DNA from 3 places in the Rhodobacter capsulatus SB 1003 genome. Region 3 is predicted to be linked to each of the others. Evidence: riboswitches for the same ligand, from Rfam matches in the RefSeq annotation. Region 3 holds a riboswitch; each other region holds the start of a gene.
The links. A riboswitch is a leader RNA that binds a small molecule or an ion and turns the genes downstream of it on or off. The one in region 3 is predicted to bind cobalamin.
Positions count from the first base shown of each region.

Region 1: another riboswitch for cobalamin. It lies ahead of RCAP_RS16590 (TonB-dependent receptor plug domain-containing protein); the one in region 3 lies ahead of exbB (tonB-system energizer ExbB).
Region 2: another riboswitch for cobalamin. It lies ahead of RCAP_RS10180 (DUF1636 family protein); the one in region 3 lies ahead of exbB (tonB-system energizer ExbB).

Region 1 covers NC_014034.1:3,552,892-3,560,785, forward strand. Annotated here, with positions in the region: gene RCAP_RS16585 (DUF4198 domain-containing protein) at 153-1,049, shown strand; cobalamin riboswitch at 1,069-1,263, shown strand; gene RCAP_RS16590 (TonB-dependent receptor plug domain-containing protein) at 1,389-3,239, shown strand; gene RCAP_RS16595 (ABC transporter substrate-binding protein) at 3,290-4,147, shown strand; gene RCAP_RS16600 (FecCD family ABC transporter permease) at 4,144-5,127, shown strand; gene RCAP_RS16605 (ABC transporter ATP-binding protein) at 5,124-5,858, shown strand; gene RCAP_RS16610 (adenosylcobinamide amidohydrolase) at 5,855-6,541, shown strand; gene bioB (biotin synthase BioB) at 6,758-7,705, shown strand; gene RCAP_RS16620 (8-amino-7-oxononanoate synthase) at 7,702-7,894, shown strand, end outside.
Region 2 covers NC_014034.1:2,205,197-2,213,090, reverse strand. Annotated here, with positions in the region: gene cbiB (adenosylcobinamide-phosphate synthase CbiB) at 1-135, shown strand, start outside; gene cobD (threonine-phosphate decarboxylase CobD) at 135-1,097, shown strand; gene bluB (5,6-dimethylbenzimidazole synthase) at 1,087-1,710, shown strand; gene RCAP_RS10190 (cobyric acid synthase) at 1,707-3,152, opposite strand; gene cobO (cob(I)yrinic acid a,c-diamide adenosyltransferase) at 3,423-4,061, opposite strand; cobalamin riboswitch at 4,101-4,323, shown strand; gene RCAP_RS10180 (DUF1636 family protein) at 4,403-4,780, shown strand; gene cobW (cobalamin biosynthesis protein CobW) at 4,784-5,830, shown strand; gene cobN (cobaltochelatase subunit CobN) at 5,830-7,894, shown strand, end outside.
Region 3 covers NC_014034.1:2,541,929-2,549,822, forward strand. Annotated here, with positions in the region: gene RCAP_RS11705 (FGGY-family carbohydrate kinase) at 1-76, opposite strand, end outside; gene RCAP_RS11710 (SDR family oxidoreductase) at 107-835, opposite strand; gene RCAP_RS11715 (sugar ABC transporter permease) at 851-2,101, opposite strand; gene RCAP_RS11720 (ATP-binding cassette domain-containing protein) at 2,098-2,901, opposite strand; gene RCAP_RS11725 (ABC transporter substrate-binding protein) at 2,997-4,043, opposite strand; gene RCAP_RS11730 (substrate-binding domain-containing protein) at 4,281-5,309, shown strand; cobalamin riboswitch at 5,360-5,554, shown strand; gene exbB (tonB-system energizer ExbB) at 5,859-6,644, shown strand; gene exbD (TonB system transport protein ExbD) at 6,644-7,063, shown strand; gene RCAP_RS18565 (TonB family protein) at 7,060-7,878, shown strand; gene RCAP_RS11750 (DUF6525 family protein) at 7,862-7,894, opposite strand, start outside.

The sequences.
Region 1 (7,894 bases), 1.0 Mb from region 3:
CCCCCGGGCCAAGGCCCGGTTTCACCGGACGCCGGGGTGCGCGTCTGGCCCCCGGGGCCCGGCTTTCTGCCCGGCCCTCCGGGGCCACATCCCTTCGTCCTTTCGCGTCTTGCGGCCGGTTGCCCCGGACCGCGCCCCGGAAGGAAACGACCATGTTCTTGCACGGAAACCTGATGGCCGCCGCCCGCGCGCTGCTGTCGATCCCCCGCCCCGCCACGCCGGGGCTGATGGCGCATCTGCCCGAGACGGGCGGCGTCCTGACCCTTGCCCTCGGCGATCCTTTGGGCGGCGGCGCGGTGCTTGACCTTGCCGCGCCGCTTGCGGTGTTTCACCAGCACGGCGCCCGCCGCACCGATCTGACCTCCGGGCTGACGGCGGATCTGCTGCAGGGCGCGGGCAATGCCGCGCGCGCCTGGCGGACCCGGGTCGATCTGTCGGCGCCGGGGCTGCACCGGATCCACGCCGAGGCCCCGGTCGGGCGCGATCCCGAGGGCCGCGGGCTGGTGCAGCATGCGGCCGCCTGTTTCGTCCTGCGCGGCGCCGCGACCGCCACCCCCGAGCCGCTTGGCCTCGCCGTCGAGATCCTGCCCGACCTGCTCTCGCCCGGGTTCCTGCCCGGGATGCGGTTTTCGGCGCGGGTGCTGGCGCAGGGGCATCCGCTGACGGCGACGACGGTGCATCTGGAACGGGTCGGGGCGGAACCCGTCGGCACGCAGGTGCAAGCCCTGCCCGACCACGGGGCGCCGCTCTGGATCGTCGCCGAAACCGACCGCGAGGGCCGGTTCCGGGTCTCGCTGCCCGCGCCCGGGCTTTGGGCGATCACCGCGACGGGGCCGATCGGCTGGTCCGGGCTGCGGCCGGTGCGACATGTCACCACGCTTTGGCAGCGCTTCGGCAGCCCGGGCCAGGGCACGGGAAAGGAGAGCGAAGCCCTTGCAATGGCTTGGGAAACCGCCGCCGTCCGGCCCCCTCACCGCGAAGCCGCCGTGCCGGGGGAGGTCGCCCCGGTGCCGGCGCCCGAACCGCGGCCGCGGGAAAGCACCGCTTGACCTGCGGGGGGATTTCGTCTTGGTTGTGTCCCGTCCAAGTTCCGGCCTGCGGGTCGGATTGAAAGGGAACACGGAACGGCCCCCGGGCCCAGACCGTGGCTGCCCCCGCAACTGTGAGCGGCGAGCGACGTCGACATGCCACTGGGATTTCCCGGGAAGGCCGACGAAGCGAAGACCCGTGAGCCAGGAGACCTGCTTGGACGATCACCCACCCGGGCGCGAGGGGCGCCACGGGAGCGGTCTGTCCGCAGAGGTGAGCTGTCGCCGTCTGCGGAAAGCCCAGCTTTTCCGTGACATCTCTCATGCCGGGCCGTCTTGCCCGAACCGAAGGTCTGTCCGATGCCGCCTCTGTCGCGTCTTGCCCTGCTCTCTGCCGCTTTCGCCTCTGCCGCCGCCCCCGCGCTGGCGCAGGAGGAGATCACCGATCTGGACACGATTTCCGTCACCGCCTCCTCCGAGCCGGTCAAGCTCAGCCGCACCGGCGCGACCGTCACCGTCGTCACCGCCGAAGAGATCGAAAAGGCGCCGCTCGGCTTTGCCGATTACCTCTCCACCCTGCCCGGCATCACGCTGAGCGCGAACGGCGGGCTGGGCACCCAGACCTCGCTGCGGGTGCGCGGCCTGCCCGCCTATTACCTGGGCACCCGGATCGACGGCATCAACGTCACCGATGCCGCGAACCCGCAGGTGTCCTATTCCTTCGGCGGGCTGACCACCGCGGGCCTGTCGCGCATCGAGGTGCTGCGCGGCGCGCAATCGGCGCTTTACGGCTCAGAGGCGGTGGCGGGGGTGATCGACATCACCAGCTGGCGCCCCGAGACCGAGGGCAGCTCGGGCCAGGTCGCGCTTGAGGCGGGGTCGCGGGACACCCGCAGCGGCAGCGCCTCGGTCGGGCTGAAGACGGACCGGACCGAACTGGCGCTGACCGCCAGCCGCACCGTGACCGATGGCATCTCGGCCTATGCGCTGGGCACCGAGAAAGACGGGTTCAACGGCACGCAGATCAACGCCTCTGCCCGCCATGCGCTGACCGAAAGCCTGACGATCGGGGCGGCGGCGCTCGTGCAGGATACCTCTGTCGCCTTTGACAACACCGGCGCCGATGCCGACAACCGGTCCGACAGCCGCCTGCGCGGCGGGCGGGTCTTTGCGCAATTCGACACCGGCGCGGTCTGGCACGAGCTGTCGCTGGCCCGCGCCCGCACCGAACGCGATGTCCACGAATACGGCAGCGACACCCATTTCCTTTCCGACCGCGACACCCTTGCCTATGCCGGTCGCTGGTCGGCGCGGGACACGCTGTCGCTGAACTGGGGCCTTGAACACGGAAAGGACGATTTCTCCGTCGCCTCGTCCTGGTCCACCACGGCGAACGGCATCCGCACCACCGCCGCCTTTGCCGAGGCGCTCTGGTCGCCGCGCGCCGATCTGGACCTGTCGTTTGCGCTGCGCCACGACGATCACAATCTTTTTGGCGGCCATGACAGCGGCCGTCTGGCGCTGGCCTGGCGCCCGGATGCCGACTGGGTCCTGCGCGCCGTCGCCGCCACCGGCTTCCGCGCCCCCTCGCCCTATGAACTCTGGAGCAGCTACGGCAAGCCGACCTTCCAGCCCGAAACCAGCCGCAGCTTCGAAATCGGCGCCGAGCGGATGCTGGCGGGCGGCTCGATCTCGGCGACGCTGTTTGACACCCGGGTCGAGGATCAGATCACCTTCGACAGCAACACCTTTACCTATGTGCAGCAGGCCGGGACCACGAAAAGCAAGGGGATCGAGCTGGCGGGCAAGGCCGCGATCGGGGCGAACTGGTCGCTGTTCGGCGCCTATGCCTATACCGACGTGACGGTGCGGGAGGGCACGGCCGAACGGCGCGGGGCCCGGTCGCCGCGGCACAATCTGACGCTCGGTGTCGATGGCCGGATCGGCGCGCGGCTCGACGCCCGGTTCAGCGTCACCCATGTGGCCGGTCTGTGGGATGAATACGTGGATTATTCCAGCTTCCCCTATGCGACGATGCAGCAGAAGATGTCGGATTACACGGTGGCGACGCTGTCGATGTCCTATGCGCTGACCGAGACCGCCGAGGCCACCCTGCGGGTCGAGAACCTGTTCGACGAAAGCTATCAGACCGCGCGGAACTTCGGTCAGCCGGGACGGTCGCTTTACCTCGGGGTCCGCACCAAATTCTGACGGTGCCGCGCCGGAGGCGGGCCCTCCGGCGCGTTTTGGAATGGAATGAGATGACGGCGCAGCCAGCCCCCTTGCCGATCCGCCCGCCCGCCCGGCGGCGCCAGCGCCTTTGGGCCGCGGGGTTGGCGCTGCTCTCGGCGCTGGCGCTGCCCGCTGCGGCGGCGCCCGCCCGTGTCGTCTCGATCAACCTGTGCACCGATCAGCTGGCGATGATGCTGGCCGCGCCGGGGCAGCTTGTGTCGGTCACCCGTCTGGCCCGCGATCCCGCCGCCTCGGTGATGGCCGAAGCCGCAAGGGCTTATCCCGCGAACCGCGGTCAGGCCGAAGAGGTCTATCTGCTGCATCCCGATCTGGTGCTGGCCGGGCGTTATACCGCGCAGCCGACGGTGGCGATGCTGCGCCGCCTTGGCATTCCGGTGGCGGTCTTCGAGCCCGCCGACAGCTTTGCCGACATGCAGGCCGATATCGCCCGGATGGGTGCCTTGCTGGGCCGCGAGCCCGAGGCCGCCGCGATGGCCGGCGCTTTCGCCGCAAGGCTGGCGCGGATCCGCGCGGCAAGCCTGCCCGGGCCGCGGCCGCTCGCCGCCACCTGGTCGGCGCAGGGCTACATGTCGGGCCATCAAAGCCTGGCGGGCGAAATCCTGACCACCGCCGGCTTTGACAGTTTGGCCGCGCGGATGGGGCGGGCGCAGGGCAGCACCCTGCCGCTCGAGGCGCTGGTTCTGGCCGATCCCGATCTGGTGGTGACCGGGCGGATCGGCCCCGGGTCGTCGCGCGCCGAGGCACCGCTGACCCATCCGGCCCTGCGCGCGCTGACCGGCCGCCGCGCCGCCGTGGAAGACCGCGACTGGATCTGCGGCCTGCCTTCGGTTCTCGATGCCACCGAACGGCTTGGGGGAATGAAATGACCGAAAGACCGCTGCACATCGGGCTTGGGATGGCGCTGGTCGCGCTGTTTGTCGCCTCGCTGCTGACCGGCGTGGCCGAGGTGGCGCCGCTGACCGCGCTCAGGGCGCTTCTCACCGGGGGCGAGGGGCCTTTGGGCCTTGTGATGCGGGAAATCCGGCTGCCGCGGGCGATCCTGGCCGCGATGGTGGGGGCAAGCCTTGGGCTTTCGGGCGCGGCGATGCAGGGGCTGTTGCGCAACCCGATGGCGGAACCCGGGGTGATCGGCATTTCCGCCGCGGCGGCGCTGGGGGCGGTGATCGCGCTGCAGACCGGGCTTGCCGCCAGCTTCGCGCTGGCGCTGCCGCTGGCGGCGCTGCTGGGCGCGCTGATCGGCGTCGGTGCGATCCTGTTTCTGGCCGGGCGCGGCGGCACGCTGGCGCTGATCCTGGCGGGGATCGCGCTTTCGGCGCTGGCCTCGGCGCTGACCTCGCTGGTGCTCAACCTCTCGCCCAATCCCTTTGCCGCGCAGGATATCGTGTTCTGGATGATGGGGTCGCTGGCCGATTGTTCCTTTACCCATGTCGCGATCGCCGCGCCCTTCATGGCGGCGGGCGGCCTGCTTCTGGCCCGCACCGGCCGCGGCCTTGACGCGCTGACGCTCGGCGAGGAGGCCGCCGCCTCGATGGGCATCGACCTGACCCGGCTGCGGCTGGCGGTGATCCTGGGCACGGCGGCTTCGGTGGGGGCGGCGACGGCGGTGGCGGGGACGGTCGGTTTCGTCGGCCTTGTCGTGCCGCATCTGCTGCGCCCCCTTGTCGGCGCCAGCCCGGCGCGGCTTTTGCCCGCGGCGGCCTTGGGCGGCGCGGTGCTGGTGCTGATCGCCGATATCGCGGTGCGCAAGGTGCTGCCGGGGCAGGATCTGAAGCTGGGCGTTCTGATGGCGCTGGTCGGCGCGCCGGTGTTCCTGAACCTGATCTGGCGGATGCGAGGCCAGCCATGAGCCTGATGCGACTGGACAATCTGACGGTGCAGCGGGGCGGGCGGGTCAGCCTGCATCCGGCCAGCCTGCAGGCGGCCCCGGGCGAGTTCATCGGCCTGATCGGTCCGAACGGCGCGGGGAAATCGACGCTTCTGCGCGCGGCACTGGGGCTGATCGCGGCGCGGGGCCAATCCTCGCTGGCGCAGCTGTCGCCGCGCGCCCGCGCCCGCGCCGCCGCCTGGCTGCCGCAGCAGCGCGAGATCGCCTGGGGGCTGCGCGTCGCGGCGCTGGTGGCGCTGGCGCAAAACGGGCGCGAGGATGCGCCGCAGGTCGCCGCCGCCCTGGCGCGGATGGATGTGACGGCGCTGGCGCAGCGCCCGGCCACGGCGCTTTCGGGCGGCGAACAGGCGCGGGTGCTGATCGCCCGGGCGCTGGCGCAGGACACTCCACTTCTCTTGGCCGACGAGCCGATCGCGGGCCTTGACCCGGCGCATCAGATCGCCTGCATGGCGCTTTTCGCCAGCCTTGCCGCCGAGGGCCGCACGGTGATCGCCTCGGCGCATGATCTGGGGCTGGCGGCGCGGCATTGCACCCGGCTTTGGGTGCTGCATCAGGGCCGGATCGTTGCCGACGGCCCGCCGCGCGCCGTGCTGACCCCCGCGCTTTTGCGCGAGGTCTTCGCCATCCGCTGCCATCTGGCCGAGGCCGAGGGCGGGCTGATCGTGCAACCTCTGGCCGGGCTTGCGCCATGACGCCGCTGCAGGTCCGGCTGCAGCCGCCCTGGCTGGTCGTCGATCTGGGGGCGCCGCTGCAGGTCCTGTCCTTTGCGCCGCACCGGCCCGGTCTGGTCACCGCGCGCCAGATCGTCTGGCGCGAAGTGCGCAACGCCGATCTGCCGCCGGGGCTGGATGTCGGGCCGTGGTTTGCCGCCGTGCTGGCCGAGCGCGGGCTGCAGGATGCGGTGGCGATGCTGACCTCGCGCGATATCCGTCGCGTCACCCGCGCCAGCTGCACCGTGGCGGACTGGACGGTGGAGGTGCTGGCAACGGTGGGGCTGGGCAATGCGGAAGCGGTCGGGCACCGCCTGCCGCCGCGCGACCCTGAGGCCGCGGGCTATGGCACGATCAACCTGGCGCTGCGGATCGCCTCCACCCTGCCCGGCCACGGCCTGACGGTAGCCGCGCAGATCGAGGCGCTGAGCCTTGTGGCGCAGGCGCGCACGGCGGCGGTGATGGCGGTGGGGCTTGATCTGCCCACCGGCCGCGCCACCGGCACCGGCACCGACTGCATCGCCATCGCCGCAAGCCCGGGCCGTGAAGCCCATGCCGGGCTGCACACCGCGCTTGGCGAGGCGATCGGCCACGCCGTCCTGCAGGCCGTTGGCTGCGGCGCCCGCGACTGGATGGAAGAAAACCGGCGGCCCTGCGCCGGATAGAAAGCCGCGCCCGCCCGGCCGGGTCCGGTCCGCGGATCATATATTATAGTCCGGCGGGCGCGGAACTTTCGCCGGAGTTTCCGGCCCAAAAACGTCCAAGCCCCTGAAAACAGGGCAAAGACAGTCGCGGCCCCGCGACCGGATCATAGATAGCTTTCAAAATTGAGGCCGCGGCGGATTTGCGATCCCCTGACCGCGACAGCCAAGAGGATCGCCATGCACAGCACAGCCCAAGACCTTTATACCCTGCCGCTGATGGATCTTCTGTTCCGGGCGCAAAGCGTGCACCGGCAGAATTTCGACCCCAACCGCATCCAATGCGCCAAGCTTCTGTCGATCAAGACCGGCGGCTGCGGCGAGGATTGCGCCTATTGCGCGCAATCGCGGCGCAACGGCGCGACGCTGCCCGCCGCGAAGCTGCTGGAGGTGCAGAAGGTTCTGGCCGAGGCGCAAAAGGCCAAGGAGGCGGGGGCCACCCGCTATTGCATGGGCGCGGCCTGGCGCTCGCCCAAGGACCGCGACATGCCCGCGGTGCTGGCGATGGTCGAGGGGGTGAAGGCGCTCGGTCTGGAAACCTGCATGACGCTGGGCATGCTGGATGACAGGCAGGTGCGGCAGCTGAAGGCCGCGGGGCTGGATTACTACAACCACAATATCGATACGTCGGAGCGGTTCTACCCTTCGGTGATCTCCACCCACAGCTTTGCCGACCGGCTGGAGACGCTCGACCGCGTCCGCGCGGCGGGGATCAATGTCTGTTCGGGCGGGATCGTCGGCATGGGCGAGACGGCCGATGACCGCATCAGCATGATCCAGACACTGGCCGATCTGCCCGAGCCGCCGCAATCGGTCCCGATCAACATGCTGATGCCGATGGCCGACACGCCCCTGGCCGATGCCGCGCCGCTCGACCCGATCGAGATGGTCCGCACCATCGCCACCGCCCGCATCCTGATGCCGAAATCCTACGTGCGGCTTTCCGCCGGGCGCAGCGCGATGTCGGATGAATTGCAGGCGATGTGCTTCTTTGCCGGGGCGAATTCGATCTTTGTCGGCGACACGCTGCTGACCGCCGAAAACCCCGATGACAGCGCCGATGCCCGGCTTTTCGCCAAGCTCGGCCTGCGCCCCGAGGCGCCGCGGCCCTGCGGGGATGCGGCATGAGCCGGTATCCCCGTCATGCCGCGCGTCTGGCCCGGCTGGCCGAACGCGGGCGGGCGCGGGCGCTGACCCCGGCACGGGGGCTTGATTTCGCCTCGAACGATTACCTTGGCCTGCGGGCCTCGGCGGATCTGGCGCAGGCGGTGGCCGAGGCGCTGGCGCGCGGGGTTGCGGTGGGGGCGGGCGGATCGC
Region 2 (7,894 bases), 340 kb from region 3:
GAACCGTGGCTGAACGGCACCGCCCCCGATCCGCGGCCCGCAGACCTGGCCCGCGGGCTTGCGCTTTACCGCCGCGCGATGGCAGGGATGACGCTGGTCATCGGCCTTGTGGCCGTTTTGTGGAGTGTTTCTTGATGCGCGATCATGGTGGCAACAGCGACGCGGCCCGGGCGCAATATGGCGGCGAGGACTGGATCGATCTGTCCACCGGCATCAACCGCCAGCCCTGGCCGGTGCCCGATCTGCCCGCCCATGTCTGGACCGATCTGCCCACCGCCACGGCCAAGGCGGCGCTTCTGGACGCCGCGGCTGCGGCCTTTGGCACCCCGGCGCCCGGGGTGGCGCTGGCCGGGGCGCAACAGGCGATCCAGCTGATCCCGCGTCTGTGGGCCCCGGGGCGGGCGCGGGTGCTGGGCCCGACTTACAACGAACATGCGGCGGCGCTGCGGGCGGCGGGCTGGCAGGTCGAGGAAGTGTCCACCCTTGGCGCGCTGGCGGGGGCCGATCTGGCGGTGGTGGTGAACCCCAACAACCCCGATGGCCAGCGCCATCCGGCGGCGGCGCTGCGGGCGCTGTCGCTGCAGGTCGGGCGGCTGGTGGTGGATGAAAGCTTCGCCGATGCCTCGCCCGCGGCTTCGGTGACCGCCAAGGCCAGCCGCCGGATGCTGGTTCTGCGCTCGTTCGGCAAGTTCTACGGGCTGGCCGGGCTGCGGCTGGGCTTTGTCTTTGCCGATGCGGCGACGGTGGCGGCGCTGTCCGAGATGGCGGGCCCCTGGCCGGTCTCGGGTCCGGCGCTGGAGATCGGCCGCCGGGCGCTTCTCGACCGCAACTGGGCGATGGCGACGGCGCTGCGGCTGGGGGCGGAAACGATGCGGATGGATGCGCTGGCGGCGCGGGCGGGCTGGCGGCTGGTCGGGGGCACGGCGCTCTTTCGCACCTATGCCACGCCCGATGCGGCAGCGGCCCAGGACCATCTGGCCCGGGCCCGGATCTGGTCGCGGGTCTTTCCCTATGCGGCGGACTGGCTGCGCCTGGGTCTGCCCGGCAACGAGAGCGAATGGATGCGACTGGAAAAGGCCCTGACGAATGAACTTTGAACAGACCCACCGCGACGCGTTGACCGAGGTGTTGCGCTGGCGCCGCGACGTGCGCCATTTCCGCCCCGATCCGATCGACGAGGCGGTGATCGACCGGCTGCGCGCGGTGATGGACATGGCCCCCTCGGTCGGCAATGCGCGGCCCTGGCGGGTGATCCGGGTGGACAGCCCGGCGCTGCGGGCCGAGGTGCTGGCGAATTTCAACGCCGCGCGCGCGGCGGCGGGATCTGCCTACGCGGGCGAACAGGCCGAGGCCTATGCGACCTTGAAACTGCAGGGCATCGATCAGGCGCCGTTGCAGCTGGCCGTCTTCACCCATCGCGATCCGGCCGCGGGGCATGGGCTGGGCCGCGCCTCGATGCCGGTGACGCTGCAGCAATCGACGGCGATGGCCATTCACACGCTCTGGCTTGCCGCGCGGGCGGAAAACCTTGGCCTCGGCATGGTCTCGGTGCTGGACCCGAAGGCGGTCGAGCGGCTTCTGAATGCGCCGCCCGATTGGGACTTCGTCGCCTGGCTCTGCATCGGGGTGCCCGAATTCACCGATGACACGCCGCTTTTGCACCGGGCGGGCTGGCAGGAAAACCTGCCGACCGAATGGGAGCGGCGCTAACGCGCCAAGGCCAGAATCCCGGTCACGTCGAGATGCGTCTCGAGGTGATCGGCGAGCGCGTCGAGCGCCGCTTCGACCCCCGCGGCATGGCTCTGCCCCGAGGCGCGGATGCCAAGCCCGCGCAGAAAGGCCGCGCGGAACGCATCGGCGCCGAAAAGCCCGTGCAGATAGCTGCCGATGACCCGGCCATCGGCCGACATCGCGCCTTCGTTCTGGCCCTCGACGATGGCAAAGGGCCGGGCGCGGTCGGCCCCCTCGGTGCGGCCGATGTGGATTTCATAGCCTTCGACCGCGAGCCCCGACCCGGCATGGGTGGCCCGCACCCGCGTCAGCCGCTTGTCGGGCGTCATCACCGTCTCGACGTCGAGCAGGCCCAGACCGGGGGTGGTGCCCGCAGGCCCCTCGATCCCCTCGGGATCGGCGACGCTCCGGCCCAGCATCTGATAGCCGCCGCAGATGCCGAGCACATGGCCGCCGCGCCGGACATGGGCGGCAAGGTCGATGTCCCAGCCCTGTTCGCGCAGAAAGGCCAGATCGCCGCGGGTGGATTTTGACCCCGGAAGGATCACCAGCCGCGCCTCGGCCGGGATCGGCTGGCCGGGCTGCACCATCACCATCCGCACCCCGGGCTCGGCCGCAAGCGGGTCGAGATCGTCGAAATTGGCAATGCGCGACAGCGTCAGGCAGGCGATCACCGTTCCCCCGGTCGCGGGGCCCGAGGCGATGTCAAGCGCATCTTCGGCGGGCAGCTTGTGGGCAAGCGGAAACCACGGCAGCGTGCCGAAACCGCGCCAGCCGGTGCGGGCCCCGATCAGCCGGTAGCCGTCGTCGAAAAGCGTAACATCGCCGCGGAACTTGTTGATCAGAAAGCCGGAAATCATCTCGGCATCAGCGGGGTCAAGCACCGCTTGCGTGCCGACGATCTGCGCGATGACGCCGCCGCGGTCGATGTCGCCGACCAGCACCACAGGCACATCGGCCGCCCGCGCAAAGCCCATGTTGGCAATGTCGCCCGCGCGCAGATTGACCTCGGCCGGGCTGCCCGCGCCCTCGACGATCACCAGATCATGGGTCGCCTTGAGCCGGTTGAAACTTTCCAGAACCGCCCCCATCAGCTGCGGTTTCAGCGTCGCATAAACGCGCGCCCGGGTGGTGGTGAGCCGCTTGCCCTGCACCACGACCTGCGCACCAACGTCACTTTCGGGCTTCAAGAGGATCGGGTTCATGTCGGTCACGGGCTCCAGCCCGCAGGCCAGCGCCTGCAGCGCCTGCGCGCGGCCGATCTCGCCGCCATCTGCGGTGACGGCGGCATTGTTCGACATGTTCTGCGGCTTGAAGGGCGCCACCGTCAGCCCCCGCCGCCGCGCCGCCCGGCACAGACCGGCGACCAGCATCGACTTGCCGACATTCGAGCCCGCGCCCTGGATCATCAAGGCGGTCATGACACCCTCCCGGCGCGCATGGGGACCCTGCAGGAGCCTCCGGCGGGGATATTTATTGGCAAGATGAAAGCGCAGTCGCAAGAAAGTGGGCGACGCGCCTTGGGCCGCTTGCGCGGGGAAGACGCGCCGCTTTCACCTTGCACGGTCATCGGGATCCCTCCCTGTACCGTGTTGCCAGCTTGCCCGATCATGGTTACCAAATCCCTAACGCTCTGTTTCATCTTGCCACAAATATCCCGGGGGTCCGGGGGCAGCGCCCGGCCTTTGAGATCAGAACTCGACCCCCGGCTGGCCCTTGATGCCTGCCCGGAACGGGTGCTTCACCTGACCCATCTCGGTCACTAGATCGGCCGCCTCGATCAGCGCTTCGGCGGCATTGCGGCCGGTCAGCACGACATGCGTCCTCTCGGGCCGCTCGTCGCGCAAAAACGCCAGCACCTCCTCGACATCGAGATAGCCATAGCGCAGCGCGATGTTGATCTCGTCCAGAAGCACCAGCCGGATTTCGGGATCACGGATCAGCTCCTTCGCCTTTTCCCAGCCCGCGACGGCCGCCGCGATGTCGCGCTCGCGGTCCTGGGTTTCCCAGGTGAAGCCCTCGCCCATCGCATGGAACTGGCACAGATCGCCGAAATGCGTGGTCAGAAGCCGCCGCTCGCCGGTGTCCCAGGCGCCCTTGATGAACTGCACCACCGCGCAGGGCATCTGATGCGCGATGCAGCGCAGAATCATCCCGAACCCGGCCGAGCTTTTGCCCTTGCCCGAGCCGGTATGAACGATGATCAGCCCCTTTTCCCCCGATTTCCCCGCCATGATCTTGTCGCGGGCGGCTTTCTTCTTCGCCATCTTCACCGCATGCCGGGCCAGTTCGTCCGGTCCGGTCTCGGGGCTGTCGTTTTCGGGCGTCATCGGGGCGGTCCTCGCGCTTGACAATAGATCGCGTCTTGGCCACTCAGGGCGGGCGCTGGTTTCTGTCCTATGACAGGCGAAGAGGGAATGTGAAGGGAATTGCGACGGCTTTGCCGCGAAACCCGACCGCAGCCGCCCCCGCGACCGTGACCGGAGAGGGCGCCCCGAGGCCACTGGCACCAGCCGGGAAGGCGGGGCGACCGTGAGGGGACCCCCCCTCGCATCCGCAAGCCGGGAGACCTGCCAGCGCATGGATTTCGGGCGGACGGGGTGTTCCGCGACCGGGGGCAGGGCGCTGCGCTCTCACTCTGGCCGTTCCCCCAACCCCAAGAGGAGGGGCGATGGCCACCACGCTGCATGTCTGCACCACCTGTCGCGGCACCGCCGCGGCGCCGCTGGCCGAGGAGGCCGGGCCCCGTCCGGGCGAACTTCTGGCCCATGCGCTTTCCGCGCTGCCCGTGCCCGAGGGGGTGACGGTGGTGCCGGTCGAATGCCTTTCCGCCTGCACCCAGGGCTGCGCCGTCGCGCTCTCGGGCCCGGGCAAATGGTCCTATGTCTATGGCCGTCTCGATCCGCGCGACGCCGACACGATCCTGACCGGCGCCGCCCAGTTCGAGGCCGCCGAGAAGGGCCTGATCCCCTGGCGCGAACGCCCGGAAATCTTTCGCAAGCAATGCCTTGCCCGTATCCCCCCGCAAATCGTCCCGTCTCAGGAGTGAGCCATGTCCGATCTGACCAAAATCCCCGTCACCGTGATCACCGGCTTTCTGGGCGCGGGCAAGACCACGCTCATCCGCCATCTGATGGCCAATCCCGAGGGCCGCAAGCTCGCCGTTCTGGTCAATGAATTCGGCACCGTCGGCGTCGATGGCGAGATCTTGCGCCAATGCGCCGATGAAAACTGCCCCGATGAAAACATCGTCGAACTGGCGAATGGCTGCATCTGCTGCACCGTCGCCGATGAATTCATCCCGACGATCGAGGCGCTGATGGCCCGGCCCGTCCGCCCCGATCACATCCTGATCGAGACCTCGGGGCTGGCTTTGCCGAAGCCGCTTCTGAAGGCCTTCGACTGGCCCGCGATCCGCTCGAAGATCACGGTGGACGGGGTGATTGCTGTGGCCGATGCCGAGGCCGTCGCCGCGGGCCGCTTTGCCCCCGATGTCGCCGCCGTCGATGCCCAGCGTCAGGCCGATGACATCATCGACCATGAAACGCCCCTTTCCGAGGTCTTCGAGGATCAGATCGCCTGCGCCGATATCGTGCTTTTGTCGAAAGCTGATCTGGCCGGGGCCGAGGGTCTGGCCACGGCCCGCGCGCTGATCGAGGCGGAACTGCCGCGCAAGCTGCCGATCCTGCCGCTGACCGAAGGCGTGATCGATCCGAAGGTGATCCTGGGCCTTGGCGCCGCCGCCGAGGATGATCTGGCTGCCCGGCCCAGCCATCACGACGATCACGACGATCACGAGCATGACGATTTCGACACGGTGGTGATCGAACTCCCGGAAATCGCCGATCCGGCGGCGCTGGTGGCCGCGATCGAACGGCTGGCGCGCGAGCAGAACATCCTGCGCGTCAAGGGGCACATCGCCGTTGCGGGCAAGCCGATGCGGCTTTTGGTGCAGGCCGTGGGGGAACGCGTGCGGCATCAATATGACCGGCCCTGGGGCACGGAGGCCCGCCGCTCGGCGCTGGTGGTGATCGCGGAACATCACGATGTCGACGAGGCGGCGATCCGCGCCGTGCTGCTGGGTGGGGTCGCCGCCTGATGCATGTCGTCTTCCGCGAAAGCCACGGGCTCGAGGAAACCGCGGTGCCGACCGATCTGGGTCAGCGCCCGGCGGATCTTGTGGTGCTGTCGCTCTCTGACAGCGATCTGGGGGCTTTCGCGGCGGGCTGGAAACGCGCGGGCGGGCGGCTGCCCTCGCTGCGGCTGGCCAATCTGGTGGCGCTGAAACATCCGATTTCGGTCGATACTTACGTTGAAAACACGCTGTCGGGGGCGAAGGGGATCCTGATCCGGCTGATCGGCGGCGAGGCTTACTGGCCCTATGGTCTGGCCTCGGTGCAGGATCTGTGCCGCCGCAAGGGGATTGCCTTGGCCGTCCTTCCCGCCGATGGCCGCGCCGATGACCGGCTCGATGCGCTCTCGACCCTGCCGGTTTCGACGCTGCGGCGGCTCAAGGAGCTTTGCGATGCGGGCGGCGCGGTGGCGGCGCAGGCGGCCTTGGCGCAGCTGGCCCTGGCCTCCGGCCTTTACGCCCCCCCGGTGCCGGGCGACAAGCGCCTGCCCGACTGGGGGTTTTACGACCCGGCCGCGGGCGTGATCCCCGCGCCCGAGGGGGACGGCCCCCTGGCGCTGGTCAGCTTCTACCGCTCTTATCTGACCGCCGCCGATACCGCGCCGATCGATGCGCTGATCCATGGCCTGCGCGCGCGCGGTTTCGCGGCTTGCGGCCTCTTTGCGCCCTCGCTCAAATCCGAGGGGCTGGGCGATGCGCTGCAAGCCCGGCTGGACGGCCGCGCCCCCGCGCTCGTCGTCAACGCGACCGCCTTTTCGGCGCAGGGCGCGGATGGCACGACGCCCTTTGACCGCTATGATGTGCCGGTGTTTCAGGTCGCGCTCTCCACCGCCCGCAAGCGCGACTGGGCCTTGGCCGACCGCGGCCTTTCGCCTGCCGATCTGGCCATGCATGTCGTGCTGCCCGAGGTCGATGGCCGTCTGTTCGCCGGTGTCGTCTCCTTCAAGGCGCCCGAGCCGCGCGACCCCGATCTGGAATTTTCCCGCTTCGCCCATCGCCCCGATCCGGCGCGGGTCGAGGCCGCGCTGGACCGGATCTGCGGCTGGCACCGCTTGCGGCAAACCCCGGCGGCGGATCGCAAGCTGGCGGTGGTGCTGTCCACCTATCCCGGCCGGTCCTGGCAGATGGCCCATGCGGTGGGGCTGGATGCGCTCGCCTCGACCGAGGCTTTGCTGGCCCAGCTTGCGACCGAGGGCTATGCGATTGCCCCCGGTGCCGCACTTGAGACACTGACGACCGCGCGTCTGACCTGGCCGCTTTCGGATTATCTCACCGCGCTGGACACCCTGCCTGAAAAGCTGCGCGCCGATCTGACCGCGGCCTGGGGGCCGCCCGAGGCTGACCCCGCCTGCGCCGACGGTGCCTTTCACTTCGCCGCCCTGCGCCGCGGCGCCGCGCTGATCGCGCTGCAGCCCGAACGCGGCGATGTGCAAACCCGCGACGGCGAGTATCACGACCTGTCCCGCGTGCCGCGGCATGGCTATGTCGCCTTTTATCTCTGGCTGCGGGCCTTGGGCCTCGACGCGCTGGTGCATATGGGCGCGCATGGCACGCTCGAATGGCTGCCGGGCAAGGCCGTTGCGCTGTCGGAAAGCTGCTGGCCTGAGGCGCTTTGCCCGCTGCCCGTCATTTATCCCTTTATCGTCAATGACCCGGGCGAGGCGGCGCAGGCGAAACGGCGCCTTTCGGCCGTGACTTTGGGCCATCTGCCGCCGCCCCTGTCGCAAGCCGCCGTGCCCGAGGGGATGGCGCGGCTCGAACGGCTTTTGGACGAATATTCCACCGCCGACGGGTTGGACCCGGCCCGGCGCGACCGGCTGATCGCCGACATCCGCGACGAGGCCCGCGCGAGCGGCGTCGAAGACGATCTGGGCATTCCCGCCACCGCCTCGGCCGCGGAAGCGATCACCCGCATCGACCGTTTTGTCTGCGATATCAAGGAAAGCCTGTTTGGCGACGGGCTGCATGTGCTGGGGCAGGGCGCCTGCGGGGCTGCCGAACAGGCGGGGCTTTCGGCGGCCTTGGCGGGCA
Region 3 (7,894 bases):
GGTCAAAGACCCCGGCGCGGGCAGAGCCGGTGCCGACATCGACCCCGACAAGATGGCGGGCAGTGGGTGCGGACATGGAAAATCCTCCGGGCAGGCGGCCTTGGGGTCAAAGATCGACGCTGTTGGGCAAAAGCACGAGATCGCGCACGACGACGCCGCGGCTGCGCGACAGCATGAAGAGAACGGCTTCCGCCACTTCGCGCGCCTGCATCAGCGAGCCATTCGCCAGGGCTTCCTCCATCTTCGCCTTCGGCCAGTCATCAAGCAGCGCCGTCACCACCGGACCGGGCAGCACCGCGCCCATGCGCACGCCATGCGGCGCCACCTGACGGCGGGTGGCGTGCAGGAAGGCCTGCACCGCGAATTTCGAGGCGGTGTAGACGGGCTCCCAGACCACCGGCACCACCCCCGCGACGGAGGAGGTGAAGATGATGTCGCCGGTCTTGCGTTCGATCATATGCGGCAGCACCGCATTCACCGTGCGGAAGGCGGCGTTGATGTTCAAATTCAACACCTTGTCCCAGACATCCGGGTTCCCCTCGGCCGCGGGGCCGCCGACATAGGCGCCCGCATTGGCGTGGAAGATGTCCAGATCGCCCACAAGCTTGCGGATCGCGGGCAGCATCCCCGAGACCGCCTTGCCGTCGAAAAGATCGAGCGACAGCGGATGCGCCCCCGGTCCGATCTCGGCGCAGGCGGCGGCCAGTTTCGTCTCGTCGCGGTCGATCAGCACGACCTGCGCGCCTTCCTCGACCAGGATCTTGGCGCAGGCCAGGCCGATGCCCGAAGCGGCGCCGGTGATGGCGGCGGTTTTGCCCTGCATGAGATTTGTCATTCTATCCTCCGGTTGTCAGGCGCGGCCGTGGCTGGCGCGCGATTGCCGTGCAAGCGAGTCGATGATCACGGCCACGGCCAGAACCGCCCCGGTGATCATGTAACGCAGCGACGAGCTGAGATTGAGAAGCGTCAGGCCGTTCGAAATCGACTGGATCACCAGCACGCCCAGCAGCGCCGCCCAGGCCGAGCCGCGGCCGCCGAAAAGCGAGGTGCCGCCGATGACCGCCGCCGCGATGGCATTCAGGTTCACGTCCCCCGTCCCCGCCTGCTGGCTGGCCGTGGCCAGACGCGCGGCGGAAAACACCCCGCCAAGGGCTGCGAGCGACGAGCCCAGCATGAAGGCGGTCAGGCGGATGCGCTTGACCTTGATGCCGGAGCGCCGCGCCGCCTCGATATTGCCGCCGACGGCGAACATCGAGCGGCCCCATTTCGTCCGGGTCAGCGCATATTGCATCGCCGCGACGCAAAGCACGAAGACGACGAACATGAAGGGCACGCCGCGGCCAAGGTTCAGATAGGCGACGGCGCCTTCCAGAAGCAGGGTCACGGCGCCCGCCTTGACCAGCACGACGCTGGCGCTGGTGCACGACAGGTTCGCCGCCGCCCGCGCCTTCATCTGCCGGAAGCCGAACCACAGGATGCCCAGCCCCGGCACCAAAGCCAGCGCATAAGACGCCCAGTCCGGCATGATCAGGATCTGCCCGAAGCGGACCAGGAACGAGGCGTAAGGCAGGTTGATCGAGCCGGTCGGCCCGAGGATGTAAAGCTGCATGCCCAGAAGCGCGAGCAGCCCCGAGAGGGTGGAAACGAAACTCGGCATGGTGAAGCGGTTCAGAAGCGTCGCATAGATCGCCCCCATCGTCGCCCCGGCCGAAAGCGCCGCCAGAATGGCCAGCGGCAAGGGCACCCCCATGTTGACCCAAAGAACGCCGACCAAGGCCGAGGCCAGCCCGCTCATCGAGCCGACGGAAAGGTCGATTTCCCCCAAAAGCAGGATCAGCACGATGCCCAGCGAAATAAACCCCACTGCGGCGGCATCGAACAGCAGGTTGACGAGGTTGTTGGGCAGCAGGAAGACCGGGTTCAGGGTGGAAAAGACCACCGAAATCAGGATCAGCCCCACCACGACCGGCAGGATGCCCAGATCGCCCGAGCGGATGCGGTCGATGAAGGCGCGGGCGGCACCGGCAAGCCCGGTATCGGCCCGCACCCGGGCATCGGCGCGGTCATAGGCGATGGGCGAGGCGTCGGGTTTCATGCTCATTGCTGGGCCCTTGTTCTTTCGATGGCATCGCGGCGGGCGGCGACATTGTCATCGGCGCCCATGATCGCCGCCACGATCTGCTCGCGCGTGGCGTCCTTGGTGAAAACGCCGTTGTTGCGACCAAGCCGCAGCACCGCGATGCGGTCGGACACGGCGCGGACATTGTCCATGTTGTGGGAAATCAGGATCACGCCATAGCCGCGATCGCGCAGCCGCTCGATCAGGTTCAACACCTCGGCGGTCTGGGCGACCCCCAGCGCAGCGGTGGGCTCATCGAGCATGACGATCTTCGGCTCCAGCAGCAGCGAGCGCGCGATCGCCACGGTCTGGCGCTGCCCGCCCGAAAGCGAGGCGATGGGCTCGCGCACCGAAGGGATGCGGGCCGCAAGTTCGCCCAGCAATTGCCAGGCGCGGACCTCCATCTGCACCTCATCCAAGGCCCAGGGCGACAGCTCCTGCCCCAGGAACAGGTTCGCCACCACGTCCAGATTTTCGCACAGCGACAGATCCTGAAAGACGGTGGAAATGCCCAGGGTCAGCGCCGCCGAGGGGCTGTCGATGCTGACCGGCCGCCCCATGAATTCGATCGTGCCCGATGTGGGCTGAAACACCCCCGCCAGGATCTTGATCAGCGTGCTTTTGCCCGCGCCATTGTCGCCCACCAGCGCCACCACCTCGCCCGCATGAACGTCAAGGTCGATGTCGCTCAGCGCCGAGACGGCGCCAAAGGTCTTGGTGATCCCGCGCAGGCGCAGGACCGGCTCGCGCGCGGGCGCAAGCGACGCATCATTCACAGCCATCAGGCTCTCCTCCCCAGTGCGGCGCAGGCAGTCGCCCGCCTGCGCCCTTCGGTCACAGCTTACGCGATCCGCAGACCTTACTCGATGCCCGGACCTTACTCGATGCCCAGGGCCTTGCAGCCCTCGGCATATTCGCCGGTGCAGATCTCGGCGGCGGTCTGAATGCCCTTGTCGAAGATCTCGGCCTTGATGTTTTCGCGCGTCACCACGGCCGGAACGAAAAGCTCCGAGGGCGTGTCGTAAAGCGTGGTTTTCGGCGCGGGGGTTTCGCCCTTGAGGAAGGTCACGGCCACGTTCGCGGCAGCTTCGGCGACGATTTCCGAGGGTTTCGAGATCGTGTTGTATTGATCGCCCGCGATGATCAGCTGCAGCGCCGCGATGGTGGCGTCGTTGCCGGTGACCGGCGGGATCGGATCGACGCCCGCCGCTTTCAGCGCCGCAATCGCGCCGCCGCCGGTGCCGTCATTGGCCGCGACGATGCCCTTGATCTGATCGCCAAAGCGGGTGATCTGCCCGGCGGTCCATTCCTGCGCCTTCGGCGGCGCCCAATCGGGCGTGTCGAATTCGGAAAGCTTGGTATAGGGCGATTCCTCCAGCGCGCGGTGGATGCCGTCGCGGATCAGACCGGCGGCCGCATCGGTGGGCGAGCCGTTGATTTCCAGCACCCCCGCGCCGTCCGGCACGCCCGAGGCCTTCATGTGATCGACCAGCGATTTCGCGATCGCATAGCCGATGCCCTCATTGTCGAAGGAGACGTAGTAATCGGCCGGTTTCGCCGGGATCGGACGGTCATAGGCGATGACCTTGACGCCCTGCGACTGCGCGATTTCCACCAGACCGGCGGCGGCGGCGCTGTCGACCGGATCGAGCACGATCACCTTGGCCCCCTGCGCGATCACCGAGTTGAACTGCTGCTGTTGCAGCGCCACATCGGCATTGGCGTTCTGATAGATCACCGTGCACTCGGCGCAAAGCTTGTCCATCGCCGCCTTGAAGCCGGGGAAATCGTGCTGCTCGTAACGGGTCGAGGCCTGGTCGGGCATCAGGAAAGCCACCGTGGCCGCCTCCTGCGCGCTGGCCGCGGCGCCGAAGAAAGCCGCGACAAGAACCGAAGCCCCCGCCAGCGAAATCGTCTTGTTCATCCTGGTCTCCTCCTCTGGATGATCCGCAAGGCCAAGGCCCGGTCTTGGCCCGGTCCCGTCGCCGGCCGCCCGGGGCGAAGCACCCGCCCGGCAGTGCCGACACGACCCGGTTGCGCCTCCTCCACGCCTCCGCCTCGCCTGCTTCATCGGTTGCGCAAGCTTGCTCAATCGATGAAGCAGAATTGCATCCGGTTTCGATTCACGTCAAGATGGAAGATGACAACATGACGGGAAAGCATGACCGACACCCTTGGCCCCGGCCGCAAGCGCCCCACGATCTATGACCTGGCCGAACGGGCGGGAACCTCGCCCAGCGCGGTCAGCGCGGTGCTGAACGGGTCCTGGAAGAAGCGGCGGATCAGCGAAAAGCTGGCCGAGCGGATCACCGAACTGGCGCGCGATCAGGGCTATGCGGTGAATTTCCAGGCCAGCCTGCTGCGGCGGGAGCGCTCGAACATCGTCGGCATGATCGTGCCGAAATATGACAACCGCTATTTCGGCGCGATGGCCGAGCGGTTCGAGGCGGTGGCCCGCGCGCATGGGATGTTTCCGGTGATGACCTGCACGCAGCGCGACCCCGAGCTGGAATTCGAGGCCGCCCGGGCGCTTCTGTCCTATCAGGTCGATTGTCTGGTGGCGAATGGCGCGACCGACCCGGACCGGATCGCCGATCTGTGCGCCGCGGCCGGGGTGCGGGTGGTCAACCTCGATTTGCCGGGATCGAAGGCGGCCTCGGTCACCTCGGACAACTATGCCGGGGCAAAGACGCTGACGCATCTGATTCTGGATCGTTGCCGCGACGATCTGGGCTACACCGGGCCGCTGCTGTTCATCGGCGGGCGGGCGGGCGATCACAACACCGCCGAGCGGATCCGCGGCTTTCGCGCCGCCCATGCCGAACGCGGCCTGCCCCTGCCCGAGGAGGCGATTCTGGCCTGCGGCTATTCGCCCGACAAGGCCGAACGGGCGCTCGACGCGCGGGCGGGGGCGCTGCCGCCGGGGCTCTTCGTGAACTCGACGATCACCCTCGAGGGGGTGGTGCGCTGGCTCAACCGCGCCGTGCCCGATCATGCCGGGCGGATGCGCTACGGCTGTTTCGACTATGACGCTTTCGCCGCGCAACTGCCGGACAATGTCGGCATGATCGAGCAGGACGTGGACGGGATGATCGCCAAGGTCTTCGCGCTGATCGAGGGCGGCCCGGCCAGCCCGGCGCATTTCCGCATCCCCTGCATCCTGCGCACGCCCGCCCCGCCCCGGGGCTGAGCGGCCCGGGCCAAGCCCCGCTTCCGGCTTGACGCGGCGGCGAAATTGGATTTGGCTTGACGTGTTCAAGTTCCGGCCTGCGGGTCGGATTGAAAGGGAACACGGAACGGCCTCCGGGCCCAGACCGTGGCTGCCCCCGCAACTGTGAGCGGCGAGCGACGTCGACATGCCACTGGGCCCGCCCGGGAAGGCCGACAGAGCGAAGACCCGCGAGCCAGGAGACCTGCTTGGACATTCACCCTTTCCGGGGCGCGAGGGGCGCCGCGGAAGCGGCCCGTTCCGCAGTGGTGGCCCGCCGTCTGCGGAAAGCCCAGCTTTTCCGCGACATCCCCCCTGCCGGGCCCTTCGGCCCGAGCCGAAAGGTCCGACCGATGCCGCCTTGCCCCAGCCTGCCGCCGCCTGCCGCCCCCGCGCGCCGGACCGCGGCCAAGATGGCCCGGCGCTTGCCCCGTCCATTACTTGACAAGTTCACTCAACAAGCGCAGGAGAGGACAAAGCCAGCCTTCCGCCAGCCGCCCCTTTCCGCCCTGAACGCCCCCGAGGTCTGCCATGCCGCCCGTCGTTCCCGCCGCTGCCGATAGCACGCTGATCCTGTTTCTTGACCGTGTCGGGCTTTCGGGTCTGGCCGAGACCCTGCGCGCCGCCGCCGCCTCCGAGGCGCTGACGCCGCTGGCGATGTTTGCCCATGCCGATATTCTGGTGCAGGGCGTGATGCTGGGGCTGCTTGCGGCCTCGGTGCTGGCCTGGGCGATCTGGGCGGGCAAGCTGGTGCAGCTGACGCGCGCCCGCCGCCGCCTGACGCGCGATTACCGGGTGCTGGCGGCGCGCGGCACGCTTGGCGCGGCGCTGAGCGGCGGGATTGTGGCGCGGATGCAGGCGGCGGCACGTGCGGAAATCGGTGCCTCGGCGGGGCTGCCGGATGCGGGCATCAAGGAGCGCGTCGCGATCGATCTGACCCGGATCGAGGCCGGGGCGGCGCGGGCGATGCAATCGGGGGTGACGGCGGTGGGCTCGATCGGCTCGACCGCGCCCTTCGTCGGGCTGTTCGGCACCGTCTGGGGCATCATGAACGCCTTTGTCGGCATTGCCGAAAGCGGCTCGTCGAACCTGGCCGTCGTCGCCCCCGGCATCGCCGAGGCGCTGATGGCCACGGCGCTCGGCCTTGTCGCGGCGATCCCGGCGGTGCTGCTTTACAACCACCTGACCCGCGCCGTCGGCGGCTACCGCGCCGCGCTGACCGATGCGGCGGCGCTGGTCGAACGCACGCTCTCGCGCGATCTGGACCGGGCGCGGCTGGCGCCCACGGTGAAATCCCTGCATCTGGTGGCGGAATAATGGCGGTCCGGCTGTCTGACGGCGAGGATCTGACCCCCGAAGCCGCGATCAACATCACGCCCTTCATCGATGTGATGCTGGTGCTTTTGATCATCTTCATGGTCGCCGCGCCGCTCTCGACCGTCGATGTGCCGCTGGATCTGCCGGTGGCCTCGGGCCAGCCGCAACCGCGCCCGCCCGAGCCGGTCGTGCTGTCGCTCAGCGCCGAAAAGGGGCTGATGCTGGGCCGCGATCCGGTCAGTGCGACCGATCTGCCCGCAAGGCTGGCCGAGGCGACACAGGGCGATCTGGCCACACGCATCTTTGTTTCCGCCGACAAATCCGTGCCTTACGGAGAGATGATGGGGCTTTTGAACCAGCTGCGCGCGGGCGGCTATCTGAAGATCGGCCTTGTCGGGCTGGAGGAGGCCGCGCCGTGAGCCTTGCGCTGACCGATCCGCCCGAAGTGCCCGGGCGGGCGCTTCTGTGGGGGCTGGCGCTCTCGCTGGCGCTGCATGCGGTCGCGGTTTCCGTGCTCTCGCAGACCGAGGCCGCCCCCGCGGCGCTGGTGGCGGCGGGCGCGGGCGGCGAGGATCTGGACGGCCTCGAAGCGATCGCCGCGACCTTCGTCGATCTGGCGCCGCAGATCCAGCTGCCCGAGCCCGAGATGGCGCTGCCGCTGACCGCGCCGGTGATCGACATTCCCCAGGTGCGGCTGCCCGATCCGGTGCTTTTGCCGCCCGAGCCCCCGAAGATCACGCCACCAAAGCGCGCCGAGGAGAAACCGAAGCCCCCGCCGCCAAAGCCGAAACCCGAGCCGCGGCCGCGGGCGGAAAAACCCAAGCAGGCGAAACCCGCGCCGGTGCAAAGCGAAAGCCGCGCCGCCTCGCGCGCGGCGGGATCGGGGGCGGGCGCACAGGCGGGCACGGGCGGGACGGATGCGCAGGCGACGGTCTCGGCGGGCACGACGAAAAGCCTGCTTGCGAAATGGGGCGCGACGATCCGCACCCGGATCGAACGGCGCAAAAGCTATCCCGCCGCGGCGGGACGGGCTGCAGGCTCGGTCGGGCTGGCGCTGAAAGTCAGCCGCGACGGCGCGCTGCTCTCGGCCGCGGTGAACCGCTCCTCGGGCCATCCGGCGCTGGATGCGGCGGCGCTGGCGGCGGTGCAGAAGGCGGGGAAATTCCCCGCCGCCCCCGCGGAACTGGCAAAGCCGAGCTACGCCTTCTCCGTCGCGGTCAAGTTTTCGCGCTGAGCGACGGCTCGCGGGC